Regions from separate parts of the Bacillus sp. H1a genome, predicted to be linked through region 3. Evidence: predicted binding sites of a transcription regulator. Region 3 holds the regulator's gene; each other region holds the start of a gene.
The links. Region 3 encodes Rex, which represses fermentation and respiration genes when NADH is low (regulators of the CRP and FNR family bind a similar motif). Its sites were predicted from a motif close to TTGTGAAATATTTCACAA; they were not measured.
Positions count from the first base shown of each region.

Region 1: a site for Rex is predicted at 1,250-1,267, ahead of U860_RS0108965 (DUF1641 domain-containing protein). Genes of this name have one in related genera too.
Region 2: a site for Rex is predicted at 1,497-1,514, ahead of hcp (hydroxylamine reductase). Genes of this name have one in related genera too.

Region 1 is NZ_AYMH01000019.1:139,523-142,802, forward strand. It holds gene U860_RS0108960 (NAD(P)/FAD-dependent oxidoreductase) at 1-685, opposite strand, end outside; gene U860_RS0108965 (DUF1641 domain-containing protein) at 730-1,170, opposite strand; gene U860_RS0108970 (helix-turn-helix domain-containing protein) at 1,623-1,970, opposite strand; gene U860_RS0108975 (MFS transporter) at 2,366-3,280, shown strand, end outside.
Region 2 is NZ_AYMH01000054.1:65,629-68,908, forward strand. It holds gene bla2 (BcII family subclass B1 metallo-beta-lactamase) at 1-689, shown strand, start outside; gene hcp (hydroxylamine reductase) at 1,578-2,864, shown strand.
Region 3 is NZ_AYMH01000035.1:8,044-11,323, forward strand. It holds gene groES (co-chaperone GroES) at 1-43, opposite strand, end outside; gene U860_RS0116360 (type II CAAX endopeptidase family protein) at 449-1,198, shown strand; gene U860_RS0116365 (YdiK family protein) at 1,195-1,386, shown strand; gene U860_RS0116370 (redox-sensing transcriptional repressor Rex) at 1,416-2,045, opposite strand; gene U860_RS0116375 (ABC-F family ATP-binding cassette domain-containing protein) at 2,233-3,280, shown strand, end outside.

The DNA of each region.
Region 1 (3,280 bases), on a different contig from region 3:
GACCTGTTAAGAATGTAACGCCGCGTGCTTCTAAGCTAGTAGTTGCACGTTCGATTAAGTGGTCTGGTAATACAGGAAGGATTTTTGGACCTGCTTCAACAAGAAGAAGTTTAACTTCTTTTGGATTTACGCCGTGGCTTTTTGCAAGTTTAGGCATGATGTCAGCAAGCTCACCAACTAGCTCAACGCCAGTTAATCCGCCACCACCGATTACGATTGTAGCATCAGCTTCGTTTTTCGTTTTAGCGTATTCACGAATACGGTCTTCAACGTGTTTGTAGATTTTGTTTGCATCAGCAGCAGATTTTAATACCATGCTGTTTTCTTCTAGTCCTGGAATACCGAAGTAAGCAGTTTTACTTCCTAAAGCAACTACAAGTGCATCGTAAGATAAAGTAGTGCCACCAGCTAGTTTGATTTCTTTGCTATCAACTGAGAATGACTCAACTGTTGCAATTTTAAGATCGATGTCTTTGCCTTTGAAAAGCTTTGTAAGTGGCATTGCAACTGCTTGCTCAGCAACGTTACCAGCTGCAAGGCGGTGTAGTTCAGTGATGATTTGGTGTGTTGGGTATTGGTTAATCACTGTAACTTGTGCTTCTGATTTGCTGTAATATTTACGTACGTTTAAAGCGGCAAGAAGACCGCCATAACCAGCGCCTAAGATGACAATTTGTTTTGACATAGTATGATATCCCCCGTCTTTACTAATTGTTGTTATAAGTTAAATTATTTATTATTACGTTCTGCACTAACTTGAAGATATGCGTTTACAAAGCGGAACATTTTTTGTGCTTGTGGGTCTTTTAATAATTTTAATAGACCGAACAGGCCGATAACTTCGCTGCTTTCATCAGCGCGATCTTTCGCTTCGATAGCAGTTGCAGCCATGCTTTTCACTGTATCTTTTACAGGTTCTACAATCTCTTGGATTGCGCTAACAGTGTCGCTTTTTAATACTTCGTCAGTAGCAACAGTTTGAGCGAAGTCATAAGACTTAGTTAAAATGTTAACAAGCTCAGTTAATTTTGGAAGCTGCTCCACTAGTGTTGTTAATGATTCTTGTACCTCAGGTTTTAACAACTGATCAAGTACATCAAGTTGTCCTTGGCTAGCAGAAATTTGTACAGTTTCTTGTTCTGGCTTTGTTTGAGTCATAGTTTCTGGCATCTCCAATTCTCCTTTACGATAGCAATACTCTTATTTTTTTGGAATTAATATCCCTGGCATAGGTAAGGACAGAAAAAGTTTGCGAAACTTTATACAAAGTTTCACAAAACATAATAAAATGCCTTTAAATTTATGAGGGCAAATAAGCCGAAATCATAAATCTAAAACCATAATGTCTTACCTATTATCTATGAACTGTCCGATACATGGCTTGTCCGCATAATGGAAAGTTCCCTTATCGGAAAGTGTATATAATATATAACCTATATTATATACTATATACACGTATGTTAACATAAAAATGATTCCTAATTATTTGATATTGAGTCCGTAACCTAGTACTGACAAGGCATGAAAGCGCATAAATTATTTTGTCTAGGTTAGAAATGTACATATATATGTAGAAAAAAAGGAAAAAAAGAACAAATTTTTGTTCTTTTTTTCCTTTTTTCTTATTGTTCACCCTCTGTAATTAACATGGATGTGTTGCCGCTTTTTTCAAGATGGCATTCGCCCCAAGTACAAAGAGAATCAAGAATCGATTCTAAAGACCACCCGTAGTCAGTGAGGGAATATTCTACTTTTGGTGGTACTTGATTATATACCTTTCTGTGAATAACGCCATCTTCTTCTAATTCACGTAATTGCTGCGTTAACATCTTTTGTGCAATACCAGGCATTAAACGTTTTAGTTCACTCGTTCTCTTTGTACCTTTCGTTAAGTGGCAAAGGATAACGACTTTCCATTTTCCGCCGATAACCTCTAAAGTTGCCTCCACAGGAATATTATATTTCTTCATATAAAAATCTCCTTTGATGAACATAGATTTCAGTTCTTCAATAAAAGAAGCTAAATAAACTTAAATGTTACTTTTTAGTGCCTATAGCACTTTAAAGTGCGTACTTTTTATCGTGTTGAATATGTTTCATAATAGCATACGTAAGAGGGAAATGAGTAGTACGGTACTAAAAAGTGCCTATGTTACTTTTTGGTACCTATCGTACTTTAAAGTGCGTTCTTCAAAAAAAGAATGAAACCAATCATAATAGTATTTATAAGCAATAAAGTTATTTTTGTAGAAGATAAAAAGGCCTTTTTATCATACTATTATGATTGGATTTCTTGCATTAAGGAGGAGTTCAATTGAATTCATATACAGTATCTTCTTCGGCTGTTCAGACGAATCGAAGAAGTATGTTAGCTTTATTAGCGCTAGCAATTAGTGCGTTTGGGATTGGTACAACCGAGTTTATTAGCGTTGGTTTATTACCGTCTATTTCAGAGGATTTACATGTTTCTGTTACAACAGCGGGCTTAACCGTTTCTTTATATGCATTAGGAGTAGCGTTTGGCGCTCCTGTGTTAACGGCGTTAACAGCTACTATGTCGAGAAAGACGTTATTAATGTGGATTATGATTGTTTTCATTATTGGTAATGGAATTGCAGCGGTAGCAACGAGTTTTACTGTTTTACTTATCGCAAGGGTTGTCTCTGCATTTGCACATGGTGTTTTTATGTCAATTGGTTCAACGATTGCAGCTGCAATCGTCCCAGAAAATAAACGTGCTAGCGCAATTGCTTTTATGTTTACAGGTTTAACCGTTGCGACTATTACAGGTGTTCCTATTGGAACATTTATTGGTCAACAATTTGGCTGGAGAGCATCGTTTATGGTGATTGTATTAATTGGAATCGTTGCCTTAGTCGCAAATAGTGTGCTAATTCCGTCTAATTTAAAAAAAGGTACGTCTGTATCATTTCGTGATCAATTCAAACTAATCACGAATGGAAGACTATTACTTGTTTTCATCATTACTGCATTAGGATACGGGGGGACGTTTGTAACATTTACGTATTTATCTCCGCTATTACAAGAAGTGACAGGGTTTAAAGTAAGTACCGTTACAATGATTTTGTTAGTGTATGGAATCGCAATTGCGATTGGAAATATGATTGGCGGGAAGTTATCAAATCATAATCCAATTCGCGCATTATTTTATATGTTTTTCATTCAAGCAATTGTATTATTCGTACTAACATTTACAGCGCCATTTCAAGTAGCTGGGCTTATTACAATTATTTTCATGGGACTATTCGCATTTATGAAC
Region 2 (3,280 bases), on a different contig from region 3:
AAGCAGAACAAGAGGTAGAACAGAAAGTAATAAAAAATGAGACAGGAACAATTTCAATTTCTCAGCTAAACAAACATGTATGGGTTCATACTGAGTTGGGTTATTTTAACGGAGTTACAGTTCCTTCGAACGGTCTAGTTCTTAATACTTCTAAAGGTTTAGTACTTGTAGACTCTTCTTGGGATGATAAGTTAACGAAAGAATTAATAGAGATGGTAGAAAAGAAGTTTCAGAAGCGAGTAACTGATGTCATTATTACACATGCACATGAGGATCGAATTGGCGGAATTAAAACGTTGAAAGAAAGAGGTATTAAAGCGCATAGTACAGCATTAACTGCGGAACTAGCAAAGAAAAATGGTTATGAGGAGCCGCTTGGAGACTTGCAAACGATTACGAGTATGAAGTATGGAAATATGAAAGTAGAAACGTTCTATCCAGGTAAAGGACATACAGAAGATAACATTGTCGTATGGTTACCTCAATATAAAATTTTAGCTGGAGGCTGTTTAGTGAAATCTACGGAAGCCAAAGATTTAGGGAATGTTGCTGATGCGTATGTAAATGAGTGGTCCGGATCAATTGAAAATGTGTTGAACCGATATGGAAATATGATTTCAGTAGTACCTGGTCATGGTCATGTAGGTGACAAAGGATTGCTTTTACATACACTAGATTTGTTGAAATAAGAAACGAGAAATAAAATAATGATGAAGCTTATTGTAGATTTAAGAAACTTTTGGAATACAAAAGAGAGAAGAAAACAATTTCCTTCTCTGTTTATTCTAGCTATATTTAAATGCTGAAGCTATCGATTACGCCTGAATACGTCACTGAGATTTTAATTCTAAGTATACAAATACTAGTACCGTCATAATTGCTATAACAACGTAGGTAGCATCAAGCATTATAAGTGTTTTTAAAGTTTCAGTCATCAAAGTTCACCCCTGTTATAAAAATATAACATGATTTCTTTATCAATTAGATAAGAGATCATAAAGATAAAAATGTACATGAAATTCCTTAAGTAGTTGTTATATCAATATATCATAAAGTAATGTAAATAATGTTAAGACAGTGTAAAAGTATTGTAAATAAAGAGATTTCTCATAAAGTCTTTAAAACGTTTTTAACAAAAAAATGATTGTTCCTCAAAATGAAAAAAACGCCATTCTTCTGTTGAATGATAGAAAAGGATGGCGTTTTTCTAAGTTTATTTCTGTAACTGATGAATTACAACTATTTGCTTAAGAGATTCAAAACTCTTTATTGACAAATATATTACGAAATCTTGGTTTTGTACAATGAACTAGTAAGTAAAAGATTTAGTTGCTTTACATATATTGATGAATCAAAATGTCGCTAGCATTTCTTTAAAATAATTATCTAGATGTTTGGAACCATCAATAGAAGTGTCCATGCTTATGTATGAATTTTAAAGTGTCAATAAAAATATTATGTCAACAATATGAACTGTCACAAACTTTTACATATTATTGTGATTGATATCACATCCCTTTTTCTCAATGGGTATTATGCTTAGTTTGTAAGGAATGATTGGGAGAGGGTGGGATGATATGTTTTGTTATCAATGTGAACAAACGCCAACAGGTGGATGTAAAGTAATAGGTGTTTGCGGAAAGAATGAAACCATTGCAAGTTTACAAGATACGATTGTGTTTGGGTTAAAAGGAATTGCAGCTTATCGTACCCATGCTGCTCAGCTAGGGTATACAGATGCATTTGTAGATGCTACAACGCAAGAAGCGTTATATATGACATTAACAAATTCTAACTTTAATGAACAAGAACATATTGATATGGCTATGAAAGTAGGGAAATCAGCTTTACGAGTGATGGAGTTATTAGATGAGGCACATACGAATCACTTTGGTGTTCCAGAGCCTGTTCAAATTACACAAAATCATGTAGAAGGTAAGGCAATTGTAGTTACTGGTCATAATTTATTTGCATTAGAGGAATTACTAAAGCAAACAGAAGGAAAAGAAATTAATATTTATACGCATTCTGAAATGCTACCAGCACACGGATATCCACAATTGAAAAAATATAAACATTTAAAAGGAAACATTGGTAAGGCATGGTATGATCAGCGACGTCTTTTTGAAAAATTTACTGGTGCCATTTTAGCTACGACGAACTGTGTTATGCCAATTAAAGGATCATACTCTGATCGATTCTTTTCATATGACATTGCAGGTCTAGAAGGTGTACGAAAAATTGAAAATGATGATTTTACACCATTGATTCAAAAAGCGCTAGAACTTCCAGAAGTACATATGGATTCGGATGAACAGTTAGTGACAGGGTTTCATCATAATACAGTATTATCATTAGCTCCAGAAATTATTGAGGCAGTGAAGGAAGGGAAAATAAAGCGTTTCTTTGTCATTGCAGGTTGTGATGCCCCGGGAAAAGGAGGAGAATATTATCGTGAATTAGCAACGTCACTTCCGCCAGAAACGGTTATTTTAACAACTTCTTGTGGGAAATTCCGCTTTAATGATGTAAATTATGGTGTTGTACCTGGTACGGAGATTCCGCGTTACATTGATTTAGGGCAATGTAATAACTCAATTTCGACAGTGAAAATAGCGGCCGCTTTAGCAGATGCTTTTCAATGTGAAGTGAATGAATTGCCAGTGAGTATTGTTCTATCATGGTTTGAACAAAAAGCGGTTGCCATTTTACTTGGGCTATTTAGTCTTGGGATTCAAGATATCCGCATTGGTCCAAAGGCCCCTGAATTTATTTCACCTGGCGTGCTTGAGGTATTACAAGAAACATTTGGTTTAAAACTAATTACAACTGCAGCAGAAGATATGGATATGATGTTATCGTAACAAAAAAATGATCCGTCTTATTAATAAGAAGAGTTAGCCATATTCATTAACTTCTGTATAGTATAGCGCCCCAACACAAAAAGGTAGAATTTTTGTGTTGGGGTATTTTCTTTTCTTAGTAGGATAAGTATGTGGCGAAATTTTTTCAAAAAGAAAATCGGCTGTATCTAATAGGTAATAGTTGATTTTAGAAAAAATATAAAAATCGAGTTGACATCTATCGCTACTTAGTCATACAATGTACTTGTAATAAGCGATACTGAATAGTGTTGTTTCTCAAAATATATTCAGTAAACAATAGGTAATAGCGGATTTTAGAAAAAATTTGAAAATCAGTTGACATTCTCTCTACTTAGTCATACAATGTACTTGTAATAAGTAATACTGAATAGTGGGGTTTTTCAAAAGCTATTCAG
Region 3 (3,280 bases):
GAACAAGTTCAATTACAACGCGATCACCTAATGGCTTTAGCATGAACAATAACCTCCTCATTTTGTTATGTAAATTTTATTTATTAGCACTCAACTCTCCCGAGTGCTAACACACTTATAATAATAAATAATCTCAATTTCTTTTGCAAGTAAAAAAATCATAATTTTTTCGCAAATTACTATATAAACGTTTCTATATATAATTGTTGTTTCTTCTACTACCTTTACTATATGAATCGTTGTTTCCACTTCTCGTATGTTACAATATGAAAGACACCCTAAGTTGTTTTCGCTACACGTACAACTTTTTCCTGTCTCCTATTTCATTTTTAAATACAGATTTACAAAAAAATCATAATACGATTGAACGTTTATATCACAGATAGGATATTTACATGTTATCCTACCTTATCTCATACACTAGAGTTAGAAAGGATGGTTAAGCCATTTGAAGAAACAATATTGGTGGATTATCGTTACATACATTTTAATGCAGTTATCTGGGATTGTTGGATTACCACTTCTCCTAAAAACAGGACTCTATGATAATAGAGAATTTACCATTGAGGAAAAAGGTCAAATCATAACTGGCCATTGGGCAATCATTAGCTTCTTTATTGCATTATGTATCGTACTTTGGTTACTTAAAACAGATATTCGTGACCGGCATTTAGATAAAATGCGCTCTTCTGCTCCAGCTACAATTGGATGGATTATTATCGGGTTCTTCTTAGCACTGTTCTCACAAAGTATTGCCGGTATGATTGAAATGCGTTTATTAGGGATTACACCTGGATCTGAGAATACAGCAAGGCTTATGGACATCGCAAGAACGACACCTTGGTTCCTTATTGTTATATCTATAATAGGGCCTATTTTAGAAGAAATCGTATTTAGGAAAATTTTATTTGGCACACTTTATAAGAAGTTTAACTTCTTTATTGCAGCTATCATTAGTTCGCTTGTATTCGCGGCGATTCATTTTGATTTTACTCACTTATTGGTATACACTTCTATGGGGCTCGTATTCGCCTTTTTATACGTAAAAACGAAACGAATTATCGTTCCTATTGCAGCTCATGTTGCAATGAATACATTGGTTGCAGTCGCTCAAGTTGTAGTAAGTAATGAGCACATTCAAGAAATGATTAAAGAAGCTGAAAAAATGCAAGGCTTTATCGGAGGATTTTTAATATGAGAAACTCACCATTGTTCATGGCTGCATTGTACTTCCTTCTTGGGTGTGTCTTCACACGCTTCGCCATTACGAACGTGACAGATACAATCTGGAATATGTGGACAATACTATTTGCAGTTATGGCAACAATTGATTTCAATTTGGCACTTCGCCTTATCTTAGTCAAATTCACAAAGAAAAAACAATAATAAAACGCAGAGGTTGTCCCCTCTGCGTTTTATTGTGGATAATTTTTCAAAAAGTAAACAAGCGTTTGTAACTCTACAGCTAAATCAATATGATGAATTCTTATATTCTCTGACACATTTAATCGTGCTGGCGTGAAATTTAAAATACCATGCACGTTCGTTTCTGCCAATCTATCTGCCACAGCTTGCGCTACTGTAGCGGGTACCGTTAATATTGCCACTTGTATATCAGTTGATAAACGCTCCTCTAATTCATCTAAATGATATACAGGAATTCCTCCGATTTCTGTTCCAACTTTCTCTTCACTAACGTCAAACGCCATTTCAATTTTTGTATTATTGTTTTTCGTGAAATTATAATGTAAGAAAGCGGTCCCTAAATTACCTACTCCAATAAGCGCTACACGTGTAATATCATCTTGGTCAAGTGTTTCACGGAAAAATGATAATAAATAATTCACGTTATATCCATACCCTTTTTTCCCTAACGCTCCAAAGTATGAGAAATCTCTTCGAATAGTTGCGGAATCAACCTTTACCGCTTCACTCAATTCGGCTGATGAAACACGTTGCTTACCAGAAAGAGATAAGTTTTGGATAAATCGATAGTATAGAGGCAATCGTTTAGCAGTGGCCTGTGGAATTTTCTGCTGATCCATATAACCTCTCCTCTCTTCCTATCTTTATTCATATACTTGAATCAAATTCAGAAGTTTAGCACTCATGAATTTCCTTGTATAATAAAGAGAAGAAGTATTCTCTCTTTATTTTAAACTATACACTATTTTTAGTATGATTGAGAAATATAAACATGGCAAAGTTAAGAAATTATTTGAGGTGAAAACATTGATTTTATTACAAGTGAATGGACTTTCGAAATTATACGGTGCAGAAACAATTCTTGCAAACATAAAATTGGAAGTACAAACAAAAGATCGTATCGCATTAGTCGGCCGAAATGGGGCCGGGAAATCTACATTATTAAAAATAATTGCCGGAGAGTTATCTCATGATGGTGGTGAAATTATAAAGCCGAAAGATGTCTCAATTGGGTATTTAGCTCAAAATACCGGATTAGAAACATCTTTAACAATTTGGGATGAAATGTTAACCGTCTTTACACATCTACAGCAAATGGAGACGAAACTTCGAAGGCTAGAGCAAGAGATGGGAAAAGAAGAAAACTTTTCAAATGCGGCTACATATGAGAGATTATTAGCTGATTATGACCAATTACAATTAGATTATAAAGATCAAGGTGGTTATCAGTACGAAGCGGATATCCGCTCAATTTTAAGTGGTCTTGGCTTCCCAGTTGAAACGCACCAGACGACAATTTCTACATTAAGTGGTGGACAAAAAACACGCTTAGCTCTTGGGAAATTATTATTAACTAAACCAGACTTACTTATTTTAGACGAGCCTACAAACCATTTGGACATTGAAACACTAACGTGGCTTGAACAATATTTACAAGGTTATCCTGGTGCGATTTTAATCGTTTCCCATGATCGCTATTTCTTAGATAAACTCGTTACACAAGTATACGAAATTTCTAATAAGGAAAGCAGACGATTTGTTGGTAACTACAGTAAATATTTAGACTTAAAATCAGCATTATATGAGCAAGAGATGAAACGTTATGAAAAACAACAAGATGAAATCGCTAAACTTGAAGACTTTGTTCAAAAAAATATCGCTCGTGCATCTACGACGAAACGCGCTCAAAGTCGCCGTAAACAATTAGACAGAATGGAATTATTAACTAGACCATTAGGTGATTCTAAATCAGCCTCCTTCCACTTCGATATTGAAAAACAAAGTGGAAATGATGTTTTGCAAGTAAAAGATGCAACTATTGGCTATGACGAGGAACCGATTATTGAACATGTAA